Regions from separate parts of the Comamonas sp. Z3 genome, predicted to be linked through region 1. Evidence: riboswitches for the same ligand, from Rfam matches in the RefSeq annotation. Region 1 holds a riboswitch; the other holds the start of a gene.
The links. A riboswitch is a leader RNA that binds a small molecule or an ion and turns the genes downstream of it on or off. The one in region 1 is predicted to bind cobalamin.
Positions count from the first base shown of each region.

Region 2: it holds a riboswitch for cobalamin, as region 1 does, so the genes downstream of both, FSY59_RS26835 (ABC transporter substrate-binding protein) here and FSY59_RS04305 (nitrite reductase) in region 1, are expected to answer to the same signal.

Region 1 is NZ_VOQU01000001.1:909,422-918,701, reverse strand. It holds gene cobN (cobaltochelatase subunit CobN) at 1-1,305, shown strand, start outside; gene FSY59_RS04315 (ATP-binding protein) at 1,302-2,612, shown strand; gene FSY59_RS04310 (VWA domain-containing protein) at 2,690-3,277, shown strand; cobalamin riboswitch at 3,453-3,692, shown strand; gene FSY59_RS04305 (nitrite reductase) at 3,890-5,161, shown strand; gene FSY59_RS04300 (precorrin-8X methylmutase) at 5,145-5,774, shown strand; gene cobI (precorrin-2 C(20)-methyltransferase) at 5,786-6,526, shown strand; gene cobJ (precorrin-3B C(17)-methyltransferase) at 6,552-7,340, shown strand; gene FSY59_RS04285 (cobalt-precorrin-6A reductase) at 7,372-8,127, opposite strand; gene cbiT (precorrin-6Y C5,15-methyltransferase (decarboxylating) subunit CbiT) at 8,120-9,280, shown strand, end outside.
Region 2 is NZ_VOQU01000013.1:13,568-22,847, forward strand. It holds gene FSY59_RS26825 (ABC transporter ATP-binding protein) at 1-436, opposite strand, end outside; gene FSY59_RS26830 (iron ABC transporter permease) at 433-1,509, opposite strand; gene FSY59_RS26835 (ABC transporter substrate-binding protein) at 1,564-2,499, opposite strand; cobalamin riboswitch at 2,702-2,928, opposite strand; gene FSY59_RS26840 (GNAT family N-acetyltransferase) at 2,987-3,490, shown strand; gene FSY59_RS26845 (DUF1624 domain-containing protein) at 3,639-4,808, shown strand; gene FSY59_RS26850 (Fur family transcriptional regulator) at 4,864-5,247, shown strand; gene FSY59_RS26855 (PLP-dependent aminotransferase family protein) at 5,730-7,136, shown strand; gene FSY59_RS26860 (DMT family transporter) at 7,251-8,111, shown strand; gene FSY59_RS26865 (LysR family transcriptional regulator) at 8,293-9,174, opposite strand; gene FSY59_RS26870 (DMT family transporter) at 9,225-9,280, shown strand, end outside.

The sequences.
Region 1 (9,280 bases):
CTATTGCAGTTCTCGCGCGCACTGCAAGGACGCTTTGTGCCGCCGGGCCCGAGCGGCTCACCCTCGCGCGGGCGCTGCGACACCTTGCCCACGGGTCGCAACTTCTACACCGTGGACACCCGCGCCATCCCCACCCAGACTGCCTGGGCGCTGGGGCAGCAGTCCGCTCAGCGCCTGCTGGAGCGTTATTTACAGGAGCATGGCGAATATCCGCAAGCCATCGGTCTTTCCGTCTGGGGAACAGCCACCATGCGTACCGGCGGTGACGATATCGCCCAGGCCTTTGCCCTGATCGGGGTGCGTCCCAAATGGGCGGCCGGCAGCCAGCGCGTGACCGACTTTGAAGTCATTCCTGCCGTTGGGCTGCGTCGCCCGCGCGTTGACGTGACGCTGCGCATCAGCGGCTTCTTCCGCGATGCCTTTCCCAACGTGGTGCAGATGTTCGATGCCGCGGTACGTGCCGTGGCCGAGCTGGATGAGGACGCCGAGGACAACCCTATCCGCGCCCGCATGCTGCGTGACACGCAAACCGCCATTGACCAGGGCCTGAGCACCGACGCGGCCCGCGAACAGGCGCTGTGGCGCGTTTTCGGAGCGCCCACAGGCAGCTACGGCGCCAGCATGCACGAGATGCTGCGTAGCGGCCAGTGGACCGATGCGGGCGACTTTGCACGCCACTACCTGCACTGGGGTGCCTATGCCTACGGCCAGCAGGCCGATGGCGTGCCAGCCCGCGCCGCGCTGGAGCGGCGTCTGCAGGCGTTGGACGTGGTGCTGCAGAACCAGGACAGCCGCGAGCATGACCTGCTGGACTCCAGCGAGTACTACCAGCATCAGGGCGGCATGGTGGCGGCCGTGCGGCACCTGGGCGGCAGCGACCCTGCCGTCTATCATGGCGACCATGGCAATCCTCAGTCTGCCAGGATTCGCTCCCTGGCTGAGGAAATCGGCCGCGTGGTACGCGCCCGCGTCACCAATCCCAAGTGGATTGCGGGCGCCATGCGCCACGGCTACAAGGGCGGCTTCGAGATGGCGGCCACGGTGGACTATCTGTTCGGCTTCGATGCTACCACCGCGCTGGTCTCGGACCAGCATTACGCCATGGTCACCCAGGCCTATGTGGAAGATGAGAGCGTGCGCCAGTTTCTGCGCCAGCACAATCCACAGGCGCTGGGCGATATCGTCTCGCGCCTGCTGGAAGCCATAGACCGCGGCATGTGGGAGCAGCCCGGCGAGCATCGCCAGAGCCTGCTGGCCCAGATGCTGGAGCACGAAGAATTCATGGAAGGACAGGTTTCCCAATGAAAGAGTTCAATTCCTGTGAAACCGGCCTGCACCAAGCCAGGGGCGCCAGGCAAGAGCCTAAGCCGGCCGCAGCGCCTCGCAGCGAAGGCCTCCTCCCCCCGCAGGGAGGAAGTGGCGAAGCCGCTCAGAGGGTCTTTCCCTTGTCTGCCATACAGGGACAGCCCGCACTCGTGCAGGCTCTGCTGCTGGCCGCGATCGAGCCACAGCTGGGCGGCGTGCTCATCCGGGGCCCGCGCGGCACGGCAAAGTCCACGGCAGCACGTGCGCTGGCGGATCTGCTGGCACCTGCACCTTTCGTCACCCTGCCGCTAGGCGCCTCCATCGAGCATGTGACCGGCAGTCTGGACCTGTCCAAGGCTCTGGCGGGCCATGAAGTGGCTTTTGCTCCGGGCCTGATCGCCAAGGCGCACGAAGGGGTTCTCTATGTCGATGAGATCAATCTGCTGCCCGATGCCATCGTCGATGTGCTGCTTGATGTGGCAGCCTCCGGCATCAATCGCATAGAGCGCGACGGGATCTCGCACAGCCATGCTGCACGCTTTGTGCTGGTCGGCACCATGAACCCCGAGGAAGGCATGCTGCGCCCGCAGTTGCTGGACCGCCTGGGCCTTTGTGTGCAATTGGACAATCCCCAGGACCCGCAGCTGCGCAGCAGCATCGTCAAGGCAAGGCTGCGCTTTGACCTGGACCCCCAGGGCTTTGTGCAATCCCATGCGGCCCGCCAGCAGGAGATCCGCCAGCGGCTGGCGCAGGCCCGCAGCCGTTGCCGCAATGCCTCGGAGCTGGCCTGGAGCGATGCCGTCCACGAGGCCGTGGCCCTGCAATGCATAGCCGCCCAGGTGGACGGACTGCGTGCCGATCTGGTCATGCTGCGCGCTGCGCGCGCCCTGGCAGCCTGGCAAGGCAGTCACAGCATCACGCCAGCCCATGTGGCCGAAGTCGCGCCACTGGTACTGCAGCATCGTGCTGCCCAGCCAGACCCGGGCAGCGCCAGTCAGCCCCAGCAGACTCCCGCAGGCACAGCTTCGGCCGTGCCCGCTGCGCCATCCAGCACGGATCGCAAAGACCGCACAGAGCCTGGTATCCAGGCGTCAGCATCCCCTTCAACGGCCTCCCGCGAGCCCGGCGCCACCGGCTCCTTGCCTCAAGACGCCGGCCCGGGCCTCGAACAGCCGCCTGCCGGCTGGGGTCAGGCTCAAGCCGTGAGCAGCGTCGTCTTCGAGCCTCAACAGGCCGACGCCATGGCACAGGCAGCCCTGGAGGCCCTGGCCGCAAAAAAAGCCCGGGCCTCCGGTCTGCTGCGCTGAGCGCCGGCCGGGGGCAAGTCGGCTCCGCCAACCAAGGTCTGGCCCTGGCCAGCCATGCCGTATCCAGCGTCCACAAGATGCCAGGGGCATCGATTGACTGGACTGCCACCCTGCGCCAGCGCCAGGGGCTGCCACTGGCACCCGCCCATCTGCGCTGGCACCAGCCCGAGGGAACGGTGCGCAGGCAACACCTGTTCCTGCTGGACTGCTCGGCCTCGATGGTGGAGAGCGGCGCGTTTGCCCAGGCCAAGGGCCTGCTGCTGCAGTGGCTGCGCCGGGCCTATCTGCAGCGCGAAGCCGTGGCCCTGCTGTGCTTCGGCGCAGGCCGCCTGCACTGGCTGCTGGAGCCCACGCGGGCGCCACGCTGGAATGCCGAACTGATCGAGCCGCTACGCGGCGGTGGCGGCACACCGCTGGCCCAGGCCCTGGAGTCAGGCTGGCAGATGGCGGCCAGATACTCCCGGCAACCATCCTGCCTGTGGCTGCTCAGCGACTTCCGCAGCCCCGATGTGCTGCAGCTGGAGCGCGGCCCCGTACCTGCCGTGGCACAGATTCTGGTGGACTGTGAAAACGCTGCGGGCCAGAGCACACGTCGGTTTGGCGGTGCCGAGCGACTGGCAAAGGTCTGGCCGAACACCCTTCGGCTACCGCTGGAATTCACCTGAAAAAGACCTCTATCGCTTAGCAGAAAAGCGCCAGTAGCTATCTACTTTGATAATCATCTGACAAGACATCACGCCGCTCCGCCTGCTCGTCTTATCGATACCTGGTAGCCGCACAGGCGGCAGGAAAGCTGCCACCAGGCCGATGAATTGGGCCGTGTGCACCAGGTTTATCGCGTAAGATCGCGCCACCACAGGTGCCTCATGGCGTGCTCTGCGCGCGGAGGTGAAACGAGAAGCAGGTGAATGGAATCTCCATCAATCCTGCACTGCACCCGCAACGGTAATCAGAGATATGGCGATGCACGCTCTGGCCCACGGCCATGGCCGCCACTGCGAAAGCGGGAAGGCGCATCGACATGCCACCCTCAGGTGGGCTCTGTAAGTCCGGAGACCGGCCTGATGTGTACAAGGCGCAGCGGGATTGCATGTGGCTTGTGATATGCCGACGCCTGCGTGCGGCTCATCACCTCTTCATTTCCCTCTGCACATTTCCTTTGTCTGGCCCGGGTATCGGCCAAACCGACCGTGGATGACCTATGTTGCATGGAATTTGCCAGTCAGATTTGTCCCAGTGGGCCGGCCGTGCCCTGGCCGCCTCGCCTGGAGCAGCGCTTGTCCAGCCCTGAGCCCATCCAGATTCGCGGCTGGTGCCCCAGCACCTGGAAGCCCATGCAGGCACAGGACGGCTGGATCGTTCGCGTGCGCCCTCGCTGCGCGTCTCTCAGCGCCGCTCAATGGCTGGTATTGGCCGAGCTCGCACGAACCCACGCCTCAGGCCAGATCGAGCTGACGCGCCTCGGCAATCTGCAATTGCGCGGCGTGCGCGAATCGGCGCTGCCTGCCCTGCGCGCGGCGCTCGTTGTCTCCAGACTGGCTCCTGCTGATGAACAGGCAGATCTGGCGCCTGCCGTGCACTGCACGCCGTTCTACGCCAGAGGAGATCGCACCCACGCACTGGCTCTGGCCCTTTCCGTGGCAGTGGCGCGGGATCTAAGTCCCCTGACCCTGCAACAGCAGGACATGTCTGCCCTGCCCGGCAAATTCGACATGCTGGTCGACGACCCGCAGTGCCATCTCCAAAGCCTGAGCTCCGACCTTCAGCTATGGCCCTGCGCCGATGGGCGCTATGGGCTTGCGCTGGGCCAATCGGCAGACTGGTACGGTTTTGAGAGCGCACCGGCAGCCGTCCAGGCCGCCGTACGGATTGCACTGTGGTTTGCCCGTGAGCGCAGCGCGCAGGCGGCAGGCCGATTGCGCGCCCTTGCAAAGCCCATTGACCTTCAGGCCTGCGGGCTCGCCAGGGCCAGTCATCACCTTGAGCCCCGCACTCAGGACAAGACCACTGCCAAGCCGTTGCGGCCCGGAGCACTCAACCCTCACGGCCTGCTGCTGGGCGCCCCGCTGGGGCGCCTGGACGCATGGGCCATACAGAAGCTTGCGGCTCCGATGCCCGAACAGGCGGAGATCCGGGTCACGCCCTGGAGATCCTTGCTGCTGCCGAACAAGCATCTGGATTCACTGCCTGCCCGGCTTGATTCCTGGGACTGGATCCGCCAGTCCACCGATGTGCGCCTGCGGGTCTCGGCCTGCACCGGCGCCCCCAACTGCCCTCAGGCCCATATCCCGGCCCAGTCCATGGCCCTGCGGTTCGCCAGCTCACAGGCGGCGGACCGGCATCTTCATATCAGCGGCTGCGCCAAGCTCTGTGCCCTGCCTGCCGATGCGACAAATGTGGTGTTTGCCAGCCAGGACGCAGCGGGCCAGATATGGCTGCACGCCAGCCCCGCCGAAGCACAGCCATCGGCCCGGGCCTCCATTCCCTATCGGCCTCTGGACTCCGATCCACACGATATACAGCAACAACTCAATGACCTACAACTATGAAAAGTGCGGTGAAGAGATTTACCGGCAATCGTTCAGCATCATCCGCCGCGAGGCCGATCTCAAGCGCTTCAACCCCGTGGAAGAGCGGGTCGCCTGCCGCATGATTCACGCAGCCGGCATGGTGGAGCTGGCCGCGCACATCCATTTCTCCCCGACCTTTGCCGCAGCCGCGGAAGCCGCGCTGCAGCGCGGAGCACCCGTACTCTGCGATGCACGCATGGTCAGCGAGGGCATCACGCGCAAGCGCCTGTCGGCCCAAAACCCCATCATCTGCACCCTGCAGGACCCGCGTGTGCCAGCGCTGGCCGCCGATATGGGCAACACCCGCAGCGCCGCAGCACTGGAGCTGTGGCGCGAGCATCTGGACGGCGCCGTAGTCGCCATCGGCAATGCGCCGACGGCCCTGTTTCATCTGCTCCATATGCTGCAGGACCCGCACTGCCCGCGCCCGGCCGCCATCGTCGGCTGCCCGGTCGGCTTTGTGGGAGCGGCGGAGTCCAAGGACGCGCTGCGCGAGTGGGGACAGATTCCGTTTGCCATCGTGCAAGGGCGCCTCGGCGGCTCCGCCATCACGGTTGCCGCCATCAACGCGCTGGCAACCACGGTGGAGTAGGAAGAGTCACCATGAATCACGGAAAAATCTTCTGCGTGGGACTGGGCCCCGGCGATCCCGACATGATGAGCGTGAAGGCCGACCGCCTGCTGAGAAACGCCCGTCATGTGGCCTACTTCCGCAAGCGCGGTCACCCGGGCAAGGCACGGCAACTGGTCAACGGCCTGCTGCATGCCGAGGTCACGGAGTACCCGATGGAGTACCCGCTGACCACGGAAATTCCGCACGACGACCCGCGCTATATCGCCCAGTTGTCCAGTTTCTATCAGGACTGGCAGGTCCGGCTGACGCAGCTCACGCGCAGCGAGGATGTGATCGTGCTCTGCGAAGGCGATCCGTTCTTCTACGGCTCCTTCATGCACCTCTATGTGCGTCTGCGCCAAGCTGAACAGGTGACCGTGGAAGTGCTGCCCGGCATCCCCGGCATGGTGGGCTGCTGGCATGCCACCGGCATTCCCATGACCTGGGGTGACGATGTGATGAGCGTGCTGCCCGCGACCTTGCCCGATACGCCGCTGCGCGAGCATATGGCGCGCTCGGACGCGCTGGTCATCATGAAAGTGGGACGGCATCTGGGACGCATCCGTGGGCTGCTGGACGAACAAGGCAAGCTGGACCGTGCCTGGCTGGTCATCAACGGCACCATGAGCGATCAGCAGGTCATGCCGCTGCGCGATGCGCCCGATCGCTGCCCTTACTTCGCCATCATCGTCGTGCACGGCCAGGGCCGCCGCCCGGCCAATGACATGTGATCGCGCCGCCATGAGCAAGACCTCAATGACTCCACAACTCTTGGTGCTGGGCCTGGGCCCGGGCGATGATGCCTTGCTGACGCAGCAGGTACGCGACAGCATTGCCAGCGCCAGCGATGCATTCGGCTACTTTCCTTACGTAGCGCGGCTGCAGGGCCTGGAGCACCTGCAACTGCATGCCAGCGACAACCGTGAGGAGCTGGAGCGTGCGCGCAACGCCTTGAATCTTGCAGCCCAGGGCCGCAAGGTGCTGATGCTCTCGTCGGGCGACCCGGGCGTGTTCGCCATGGCCAGTGCCGTGTTCGAGACGCTGGAGCAGGCCTGCCCCGAGGAGCATGCCCGCTGGCAAGGCGTGGACGTGCAGGTGCAGCCGGGCATCACCGCCATGCTGGCAGCAGCAGCCCGCCTGGGCGCCCCCTTGGGACATGACTTCTGCACCATCAATCTGTCCGACAACCTCAAACCCGCCAGCATCATCGAGCGCCGCGTCCGTCTGGCCGCCCAGGCCGATTTCGCCATGGCCTTCTACAACCCCTGCTCGCGCTCGCGCCCCGAAGGCTTCTCGCGCGCCCTGCAGGTGCTGCAGCAGGAGTGCGAGCCCGAGCGCCTGATCTGCTTTGCCCGCAACGTAAGTCGCCCCGATGAGACGCTGCGGGTCGTGAAGCTGCTGGATGCACGGGCCGATATGGCCGATATGCGCACGGTGGTGATCGTAGGCAACAGCCAGACCAGGCAGGTGGGCAAGCATGTCTACACCCCGCGCAGCTATGAAGCCTTCAGCAGCGCCCCTTCTATTGTGAGCGACCATGCCTGAGTACGCTCAAGGTCCTGCCGCGCAAAAGTGCTCAGCAGCACTGCTGCTGCAGCCACTCCATGGCCTGCTGCGGGTTCTGGCACTGGGCGCGCGGCGCCAGCACCGGTCTGTCGACCATGATGACGGCAATACCCAGTTGCCGCGCGGCCTCGATCTTGGCATAGGTATCTGCGCCACCGGCATTCTTGCTGACGATGCAGTCGATGCGGTACTGCCCGAGCAGCGCCAGCTCATCGGCGAGCCGAAATGGGCCGCGCGCCACGATCAGCTCATAGCTGGATGCCGGCAACGGCAAGGCACCGCCCTCCTGGTCGATGACGCGCAGCACAAACTGGTGCTCGCCGGCCAGGCCCGCAAACGCCGCCAGCTGCTTGCGCCCTATGGCCAGAAACACCCGCTTCAAAGACCGACTCAAGGCCTGTGCGGCAGCCGCCATATCCGGCACATGCTGCCATTGATCGCCGGGCAGCGCCTGCCAGGCTGGCCGCTCCATGGACAGCAGGGGCAGATCCAGTTGGGCGCAGGCCGCGATGGCATTGGCACTCATCTGTGCCGCGAACGGGTGGGTGGCGTCGATGACATGGGTGATGTGATGCGCACTCAGGTAATCGACCAACCCCTGCACGCCGCCAAAGCCACCCACACGCACCGGCAGGGCCGGAGTACGGCGCGTCTGGGTGGCCCCGGCATAGGAATAGATGGCTTGCACCCCGGCCTCATGCAGCAGCGTGGACAACATATAGGCATCGAAAGTGCCGCCTAACAGGAGAACTTGGGTCATGGCCAATCCGTGGCTTTCAATTATCGGAATTCATCCATCAGGGCTGGAGGGCCTGAACCCTGCAGCGCGACGAGCCCTGGATGATGCCAGTGTTGTGTTCGGCAGTCCGCGTCATCTGGCGCTGGCACAAGCAGGGACGCGCGGCAGGGCCTGGCCCGTCCCCTTCAGCGTCGATCCAGTGCTGCAGCTGCGCGGACAGCCAGGCGTGGCCGTGCTGGTGTCCGGCGATCCGTTTCACTTCGGTGCCGGTGCATCGCTGGCCAGGCACCTGGAGCTGGGCGAGTGGCGCAATTATCCTCAAGCCTCGACATTTGCCTGGGTTGCGGGCGAGCTGGGCTGGTCCCAGGAGCGCACCCACTGTCTGGGCCTGCATGCCCGCAGCCTGAGCAGCCTGACGCCTCTGCTGGCGCCTCAAGAGCGCTTTATCTGCCTGCTGCGTGACGGCCCGGCCGCTCACACCCTGGCACAGTGGCTGCTGCAGCAGGGCTGGGGTGACAGCCCGCTGTGGCTGGTGGAGCAGGCAGGCAGCGATCAGCAGGACATCCGCAGTGGCACGGCGCGCGAGCTGGCATCGCTGTTGGCAACCCAGCCGGCCAAGGCCCCCGTGACTGCGGCTTTCGAAGCGCGCGGCGGAAAAGGTCTGCCCCAGGTGCCAGGCCTGCCCGTCAGTGAGTTTGCACATGACGGGCAGATCACCAAAAGCCCGGTGCGCGCCATGACGCTGGCCGCGCTGGCACCGCGAAAAGGCGAGTGGCTCTGGGATCTGGGGGCAGGTTCGGGCTCGGTCGCCGTCGAGTGGTGCCTGGCTGGCGGCCAGGCCATCTGCGTGGAGCAGCATGGCGCGCGTGCAGCCAATATTGCGCAGAATGCTGAGCGCTATGCGACAGGGCTCGAAGTGGTTCATGGCCACGCCCTGGCAGCCCTGCCCCGTCTGCAGCCAGAGCCGCAGGCCGTCTTTGTCGGCGGCGGCTTCAGCGCCGAGCTGTTCGATGCCCTATGCATGCGCCTCTCCGGGCCTTGGCGGCTGGTGGTGAATGCCGTGGCGCTGCACACCCAGGCGCTGCTGCTGGAATTGCACCGCACGCATGGCGGCCAGCTGTATCAGCTGCAATGGAGCGAAGCACAGGGCCTGGGCAGCATGCATTCCTGGACCCCGTCT
Region 2 (9,280 bases), on a different contig from region 1:
GGCTGCCTGCCTTGGATAGCAGGCCGACATCGCGCAGCGCATCTTTGACGATGTTCTGGTCGGAGGTCGACAAAGGAGCCAACGCGGACAGCCAGGGCGTTCGCCCGAGCTCCACGGCCTCGGCCACGGTGATGGCATCGAGGGTGTCGGCGTCCTGCGCCACCAAGGCCAGCCGGCGCGCCACGGCACGCCTTGGCAGGCGCCGCAGTGCCTGTCCCCCCAGCAGCACCTCGCCCGAGCTGGGCTTGAGCACACCGGATAGCAGTCGCAGCAGGCTGGATTTACCCGAGCCGTTCGGCCCTATGAGTCCCAGCATTTCACCCGGCTGCACTTGCAGGCAGACCTGCTGGACAATGGCTGTGCCACGCGCCTTCCAGCTGATATCGCATGCTTCAAGCGCGACAATGTCCGGCTTGGCGAGGGGGTCAGGCGTCATGCATGACCTCTTCGGCCTCTGAGCAAAATGCCGGCAAACACCGGCGCGCCGACCAGGGCGGTGATGACGCCAATGGGCAGAACCTGTCCGTTGATCAGGGTGCGTGAAACCACATCGGCGGCAATCAGGAAGATGGCTCCGATCAAGGCGCTGGCCGGGATCAGGCGCCCATGGCGCACGCCAACCAGCAGACGGGCCGCATGAGGAATCACCAAGCCCACGAAGCCAATCGCTCCGACCACGGAAACCATGACGGCTGTCATCAAGGCAGCTGCCAGCAGCAGGGTCAGCTGCACGCGGCGCACGGGCACTCCCAGCGCGGCGGCCGATTCGCTGCCGAAGGTGAACGCGTCCAGAGAGCGGGCATGCATCAGACACACCAGCACTCCTGCCATAGTCACCGATGCCGTCAAAACCGTATCGGGCCAGCGCACGCCGCTCAGGTTGCCGAGCAGCCAGAACATGATGCCGCGCGCCTGCTCGGCACTGCCGGACTTGGTGATGATTAACGAGGTCAGCGCATTGAACAGCTGCGAGCCGGCAATGCCGGCCAGCACGATTTGCCCGCCGTTACGCAGGCCGCCATTGCCAGCGGCATGGGCCAGCAAGGCCACCAGGGCAAATGCGCAAACCGCTCCGAGGAAAGCCCCGGTGCTCATCGATACCAAGCCCGCACCCAGGCCGGCGACCGAAACCAGCACGGCCCCCGTGGAAGCGCCTGCTGAAATGCCCAGCAGGTAGGGCTCGGCCAAGGCATTGCGCAGCAGGGACTGCAGAACAACGCCGCAGACGGCCAGCCCGGCCCCGCAGCTGGCTGCGACCAGGGCTCTGCTCAGGCGGTAATTCCAGACAATGCCCGCATTGATGGGGTCTATGACGTAGCTGGTGCCCAGCATTTGATTTGCGAGCACCTCGTATACGATGCGGGCGGAGATATCGGTCTCGCCAATCGCTATGCCGGACACGACGGCCAGCAGCAGCAAGGCCGCTGCTGCGGCCCCGAGCAGGGCGGCGCGCAGCAACCGGCCGGCCGGTAGATGCGGTCTGGAAAGGCTCGGCGTGTAGGTATTCATGGCTCAGCGGCCGGGGCAAGGTGCGCCGGCATGCGGACTTCGTTGATGCCTGGCTTATTTGGAGAGGCCTTCGATCGTCAGCACCGCATTGGCAATCTGCTCCATGCCGTCCACCTGGCGGATGGATCCCTGCAGGGCATCGGCGTCGACGATCACGATGCGGCCGTTCTTGACGGCATCCATGTGCTGGGTGACGGGATCCTTCTTGAGGAAGTCCAGCTTTTTCTGGTAGTCGTCTGCGGGGAAGCGGCGACGGTCCATGCGGGCAACGATCAAAATCGAGGGATTGGCCCTGGCAATCGTCTCCCAGCCCACGGTCGGCCACTCCTCTGCGGATGTGATGACGTTGCGCAAGCCCAGAGCTTGCATCATGTAGCCGGCCACGCCGTTCTTGCCGGCCATATAGGGGTCGGCGGCCAGGTCTGCGCTGGAGAACCACAGTGCGGCAGACAGGTTCTGGAGCCCGGAGGATTTGACCTTGGCCACGGCCTGGGTCTGGCGATCGCTCAGCGCTTTGACCAGGCTTTCGCCGCGGGCCTCGACATCAAAAGCCTGGGCCAGCTGGCGAATGCCTTTGTACAGGGCTTTCACGTCGTAGCTGGCAGTACGCGTGCCGTCCGATCCCACAAGATTGTTCTTGCCTTCGCAGTCGGCAGGCATGGCATAGGTGGCGATGCGCAGATCATGGAATTGCTCGCGCGTGCCCACCACGCCATCCTTGCCCACCATCCATTCAAACTGCGAAACCACCAAGGCGGGGCGCTTGCCGAGGACCGACTCGAAGCTGGGAATGTTGTCGGACAGGCGTGGCACCTTGTCGTTGACAGCCTTGAAGCGGGGCTGTACCGGGTTGAACCAGAGCGCTGTTCCGACAACCTTGTCGCCCAGGCCGAGGGCATAAAGCATTTCAGTGCCTGCCTGACCTATGGTGACCACCGAGGTGGGCGCCTTGTCGAGAGTGAGGGTGTAGCCGCAGTTTTGCAGTTGCACAGGAAAGTCGGTTGCATGAGCGGAAAATGCGGTAGCGAGCAGGGCAGTGCTGGCAAGGCTTCGAAGCAGCATCGGAATATCTTTCCAGAAGCGGCGAAAAGCACCTTGGAAGACATAGCAGGACACGCGCCTGAACTTTGCCTTGAGTGGCAGCACGTTAGCGGAGCGATGAAATGCTCACTTCCCGGACACCCCGCCGGCAATGAATTGTTGGTGCTCTGGCAGGTCTCCTGACTGGCAAATCATCGCTGGCTCATCGCCTTCCCAAACAGATGTTCAGTGGCTGTGTGATGGCTGGCTCATTGCCTACAGTTGCGGGGGCAGTTCCATTTCACGGGCCGGCCCCGAAGGTGCCTGACCACTGGATTCCCTCATGCATTCGCCGCAGCGCACGCATGTTCTTGTGAAACCAAAGTTGCGGTAATGTAGCTGATTTTGTAGCAACAGTCCCAAGCCAAGACGACGAATGAGCTCGGATTGCCTCTCCATGCCCCGCTTGCAAGACATTTCCATCCAGCGCGTTCGTGAATTGCATCAGGTTCACAGCTTTCTGCAAAGCGCACGTGTTTCCATGTTCGGAGGGCGCATCGCTTCACTGGAAATTCCCGAGGATCTTCGCCATTTCGAAGAGACCTATCTGTCGGGCAGCGGCTGCATGCTGGCGGCTCTCGATGCTGACCAAAGCGTGCAGGCCACGATTGCCTGCCGGGACTATGACGGCAGATTTGCGCAACTGGATTTCGGACCGCAGAAGGTGGTCGAGGTCGTGCGCCTGTTTGTCGCGCCGCAATTCCGGCGCTCAGGCGTGGGGCAGGCGATGCTGGATGTGCTGATGCACCATGCTCTGGCCCAGCAGGTGCAAGTGCTTTATCTGCACACCCATCCATTCCTGCAGGGAGCTCTTGAGTTCTGGCAAAGACAGGGCTTTGCGGTGATCGAGCGCGAAGAAGACCCGCTATGGCAGACCGTTCATATGCAGCGTCTCATGTGAAGCTTGGGAGAGCTGTCCAAGGCTCGGGCTGTCGACCGGGTCCTCGACCTGCGCATTGGAAGCGGAGGTGAAATCGAGCATGTCTGCGCCAGACACCGGGTATGAATTGTTATGATATTGATAATTCGATATCAATAAAGCCAACAACTTGTCCTCTCTGTCTTCTCCATCAGCAAGTGCTGGCCGTCTGCAATCGATCGATGCGCTGCGTGGTCTGGTCATGCTGTTCATGTTGCTCGACCATGTCCGTGAAACCTTTTATCTGCATCTGCAGGTTCCCGACCCCATGGTCGTGGCTGACACTCCGCCCGGCCTGTTTTTCCCGCGCATGCTGGCCCATTTGTGTGCGCCGGTATTCGTGTTTTTGACGGGCCTGGGGGCGTATCTGTATGCCAGCCGGCATGCCGGGGCTGCTCAGGCGCGCACCGCATCCGGCTTTTTGTGGCGGCGCGGCCTGTTCTTGGTGCTGCTGGAGGTGACGGTCGTCAACTTTGCCTGGACCTTCCAATTTCCTCCCGCCAAGATCTTTCTGCAGGTGATCTGGGCGATCGGTCTCTCCATGCTGGCCCTGTCGGTGCTGGTATGGCTGCCACGCAAGGCATTGCTGCTGCTGGGGCTGGTGCTGATTGCGGGGCACAACCTGCTCGATGGTCTGCATTTTCCTGCGGGCCACGTGATGCATATGCCCTGGGCGATCCTACATGACCGTGGCTGGCTGGAGCTGGCTGGAGTGCAACTGCGCACGTCCTATCCTCTGCTGCCCTGGATCGGCGTGATTGCTCTGGGCTACGGCATCGGTCCGTGGTTTGGCAAAGCCTGTGATTCGGCGCAGCGCAGCCGTTGTCTGCTGATGGCAGGCATTGCCTCCCTGCTGGGCTTTGCGATGCTGCGCACGCTCAATGTCTATGGTGATGCGCCCTGGCTGGCCGGTACGAATGCGCTGCAGACACTGATGTCCTGGTTCAACGTCACCAAGTATCCGCCCTCGCTGTTGTTCCTGATGTTGACGCTCGGTATCGGCTTGCTGCTGCTATGCGCCTTCGAGAACGCCGCAGGCCGCACCGGGCTGCAAATGCTGGCCACCTTGGGGGCCGCACCCATGTTCTTTTATGTGCTGCACCTGTACGTGCTCAAGTTCATGTACCTGGCGGCGGTGGCGTTCTGGGGGGCCAACCAGGGACAGTTGTTCGGACTGAGCAGCCTGCTTTGGCTGTGGGTGATCGCAGCGCTGCTGGCCGTGGCTCTGTATCCCGCAGCAAGCTGGTTTGCCGCACTCAAGCAGCGCCGGCGCGACATTACCTGGCTCAAGTACCTCTAGGATCGAGCCACGGCACAATACGGCCTCCTGTCGCTATTGACCCCGCCTCGCCACGATGAACACCTCCAAGCAACGATCCACCAAGCAGCGCGCGGCCATTGAGCAGGCCATGGCAGAGGCCGACAGGCCGCTTGCGCCACAGGAGGTGCTGGAGTTGGCGCAGGCAAGCTTACCCGGGCTCGGCATTGCAACCGTGTACCGGGCACTCAAGGCGATGGCCGAAGAGGGATTCCTTCATGAGGTGCACCTGCCCGAGCGCACCCCCATGTATGAGGTGGCAGGGCACGGCCACCATCATCATTTCCAATGCACGGTCTGCCAGCGGGTGTTCGATGTGCATGCCTGCCCCGGCAATCTGGCGAGCTTGGCGCCAGCGGGATTTCTGGTCGACAGCCATGAAATCACGCTGTATGGCCGCTGCCGTGACTGCGCAGCCTGAACTAGCATGGCCTGCTTGCGGTGTCGGTACCTGAGGAGCGCAGCGGGCGACTTGACCGCTGCCAACTGCTTCAAGGCTGCCGTTCGCAGGTGGATTTCCGGTGGCGGCAAAGAGCGGTTGGATGGCGTTGACAACGCTTGATACTTCCAATGTCGAGAGCGCTTTGTTGGCATTCGGTGCAGGGCCTGCGCCTTGTGCATCAGGCAGGTCTTTGCTCCGGCTCGTGAACCAATTGTTCGGTGATCTTCTGGCAGGCACAGGCGTGGCAAATGACTGGCGTCCCGCACTGCCAATCTATGGGTGACGAACAGGTGCAGAGCCTGCCTTGAGTCGGCTCCTGCCGGACAGCCCCATCGCTTTCGGCAAAGTGGGTGCGTTGTCCTTGCGGGAGTCTGGAGGTTCTGCAGGCAAGTCATGGGGCACAATCAATCACAATTGCTCCACACTGTAGTGGAGTGCTTGCCAACACGGTGGACATTCTGATGGCGCGCAGCGGTACTCTCATCAACCAGGTCATGTCGCATATTCGGGCGGGCATTGCTTCTCGAAGCATCTTGCCCGGAACGCGGCTGCCCTCGATCCGGCAGCAGGCCCGGCTGCTGAAAATGTCGGTTTCCACCGTGGTGGAAGCGTATGAGCGACTGGCGGCAGAAGGCACTGTCGTATCGCGCCCCGGTGCCGGTTTCTATGTCAACGGGCCCGTGGCGCCGCTTGCCTTGATGAAGTTGGGGCCCAGGCTCGACCGTGTTGTCGACCCCTTGTGGGTGTCGCGTCAGTCGTTGGAGAGCGACCCTGCATCGCTGCGGCCCGGTTGTGGCTGGCTGCCGCCCACATGGATGTTCGAGGACGGGCTAAGGCGAGCACTGCGGGCACAGGCGCGAGGCTCGCTGTCGGAGCTGACGGAGTATTCGACACCTCTCGGGAACCCGGCCTTGCGCCAGCTTCTGGTCCGTCGCATGGCTGCCACGGGTATCGATGCGTCACCCGAGCAGGTGATGCTGACGGAATCAGGAACGCAAGCAATCGACTTGATTTTCCGTTTTCTGCTGAAGCCCGGGGACAAGGTTCTGGTTGATGATCCCTGCTATTTCAATTTCCATGCCCTGCTCAAAGCCCATCAGGTTCAGGCGATTGGAGTGCCTTACACGGCCCAGGGGCCGGATCTGCCCTTGTTCGAAAAGGCTCTTCAAGAGCATTCACCGAGGCTATACATCACCAATTCGGGGATTCACAACCCGACGGGAGCAGCCCTGTCTCCACTCGTTGCCCACAGACTCCTCAAGCTCGTTGACAGCTCCGAGCTGGTGATCGTGGAGGACGACATCTTTGCGGATTTCGAGAGCACCCACGCGCCCAGACTGGCTGCATTTGACGGGCTTGCACGCGTCATCCACATCGGCAGCTTTTCAAAGACGGTGTCGGCATCCATACGTTGCGGATTCGTGGCTGCCAGGCCCGAGTGGATTGATGCGCTGGTCGACCTCAAAATTGCCACGAGCTTCGGTGGAGGCCGTTTGGCGGAGGCACTTATTCTGAAGACGCTGACGGATGGCGGTTACAGAAAGCACATGGAAACCGTGCGTCAGCGGCTGTCGCAGGAGATGGAAAAGGTGGCCGGTCGTTTGCAGAAGATGGGGGTCAGGCCCGCCCTGATACCGCAGGCAGGCATGTTTCTTTGGTGCCGGCTGCCGCAAGGCATCGATGCCGCAGCGCTTGCGCGCACCTGTCTTCACGAGGGCGTGGTGCTTGCACCAGGCAATTCCTTTAGCCAGTCCCAGTCGGCCGGAGATTTTCTGCGCTTCAACGTTTCACAGTGCTCCGACGAGCGTGTTTTTTCCGTCCTGGCTCGAGCATTGAAGCGCCCGGCTCTGGGCCGGATTCAGGACTAGGCTTACGTTCTGTACTGGTTTTTATTGAATACAGTTTCTTTAAACTGTGCTGTTTTGTGCATGGTTGACGCACAGGCATCATGATGTACTCAAGGCTCGATTGAGGAGCCTTGAATGGAGAAAAGTACTGGCGGATGGGTCAACGGGATGATTGGCGTCGCCATCTTTGCCGGATCGTTGCCTGCCACTCGCGTGGCCGTCGCAGATTTGAATCCCACATTTCTGACATGCGCACGCGCTGCAGTTGCAGCGCTTTTGGCCTGGCTGCTGCTGCTTTTGCAACGGGAGCGCCGACCATCGTTGGCCGATCTGCCATCACTGGCAATTACCGCGGCGGGCGTGGTCGTCGGATTTCCATTGTTTACAGCGCTGGCGCTGCAGCACGTGACTTCGGCGCACTCCATCGTATTTGTCGGCTTGTTGCCGCTGTGTACCGCAGCCTTTGCCGTGCTGCGCGGTGGCGAGCGTCCTCGGCCGCTGTTCTGGGTCTTCTCGGCAGCGGGCGCTGCGGTGGTTGCAGGTTATGCGGCAATGGGAGGGGCGCAGGCATCCCTCACCGGTGATTTGCTGATGCTCGCCGCCGTCGTCGTTTGCGGCATGGGCTATGCGGAGGGCGCTCGTCTGTCGCGCAAGCTAGGGGGCTGGCAGGTCATCAGCTGGGCACTCATCCTGTCCTTGCCTGTGATGCTGCCTATTGCGCTGTGGACGACTCCGCCGGCCTTGGCGAATGTCGGCATGCACGCTTGGCTCAGCTTTGCCTATGTGGCACTCTTCAGTCAGCTTATCGGTTTTGTGTTCTGGTATCGCGGCCTGGCCCAGGGCGGCATAGCGGCAGTCGGCCAGCTGCAGCTGCTGCAGCCTTTTATGGGCCTGGGCCTTGCGGCTCTGCTGCTGAACGAGTCCGTGAGCTGGTCGATGCTTGTCGTGACTTTGCTTGCGGTGGTCTGTGTCTCTGGCGCCAAAAAGTATGCCTGATGGGCATGCCGCGACCATGGCATTCCGGGGCTGTCGATTGCGTGAGCAGATCGGGAAGCCATGGCTGGCGCCGATACGAGCCCTGCAGCGATTTGAGGAGCAGCAAAGCCGTTGCTGATTCATGCTTGCTCAAGACCGCAGCGGGCTCAGCCACTGTCAGGCAAAGCCTGGTCGGATACGACTATTCGGGCTTCAGGCTGCTTCGGCTTTTGCGGGCCAGTTCGACGAAGGCGAGGGCAGCCGGCGAGAGTTTGTCAAAGCGCAATGCGGCCAATGCTATTTCACGGCGGCAACGAGGCTTCAGCGGGCGATAGACCACACCTGCAGGTGGGACAGGCAGAGCCAGACGCGCGGCAATAGTGACGGCACTGCCTTGTGCGACAAAGCCCATCATGGAGGTGAGCTGCTCAAACCTGAATAGCGTTCTGGGTTCGGCCCCGTGGCTGGCCAGAAATGCATCGATGTGGGGGCCTGAGCCAGCGCTGGTTCGGATAAAGGGCTGTCCATGCAGGTCCATGGCGCCGATGGCGGATCGGGACGCCAGGAAATGCGTAGCAGGCATCACTGCCACCAGTTCGTCTTTGGCCAGGGTCAGGGTGTCGAAGCGCTCATCGGGCAAGGTGACAAAGCCCAGTTCCACGCGCCGCTCCAGCAGCCATTGAACGACCACGCTGTCGGTGGCTTCCTCAATGTGCACCTCGACCAAGGGGTGCTCATTCTGAAAGCGTGCCAGTAGCTTTGGCAGCAGCTGCAGCGACGAAGTGGCACCAAAGGACGCAATGCGCAAGCGGCCCCGGGCAATGCCGTGTTCTGCATCGGCTTCCTGCTGCAAGGCCTCTTTCTGCTGGAGGACGTCGTTGGCACGGATCAGTAGCCGGGCGCCCACCTCGGTCAATGTTGCGGCAGCGCCTTCCCGCTTGACAAGCGTGACGCCCAGCGCTGTTTCCAGCTGTTTGATGGCATGGCTGACGCCACTTTGAGAAATACCGAGTACGGCCGCTGCGCGCGAGAAACTGCCCATCCGGGCGAGTGCGGCAAAGACTTCGAGTTGCGTGAATGTCATGAGTTTTTGCTCATTCGACGATGAGTTCCGATTAGCAGATAGTAGCTGGCATGAACCCCTCACGAACCTCAACCCATATGGGACTGATTGCCATGGCTGCCCTGTG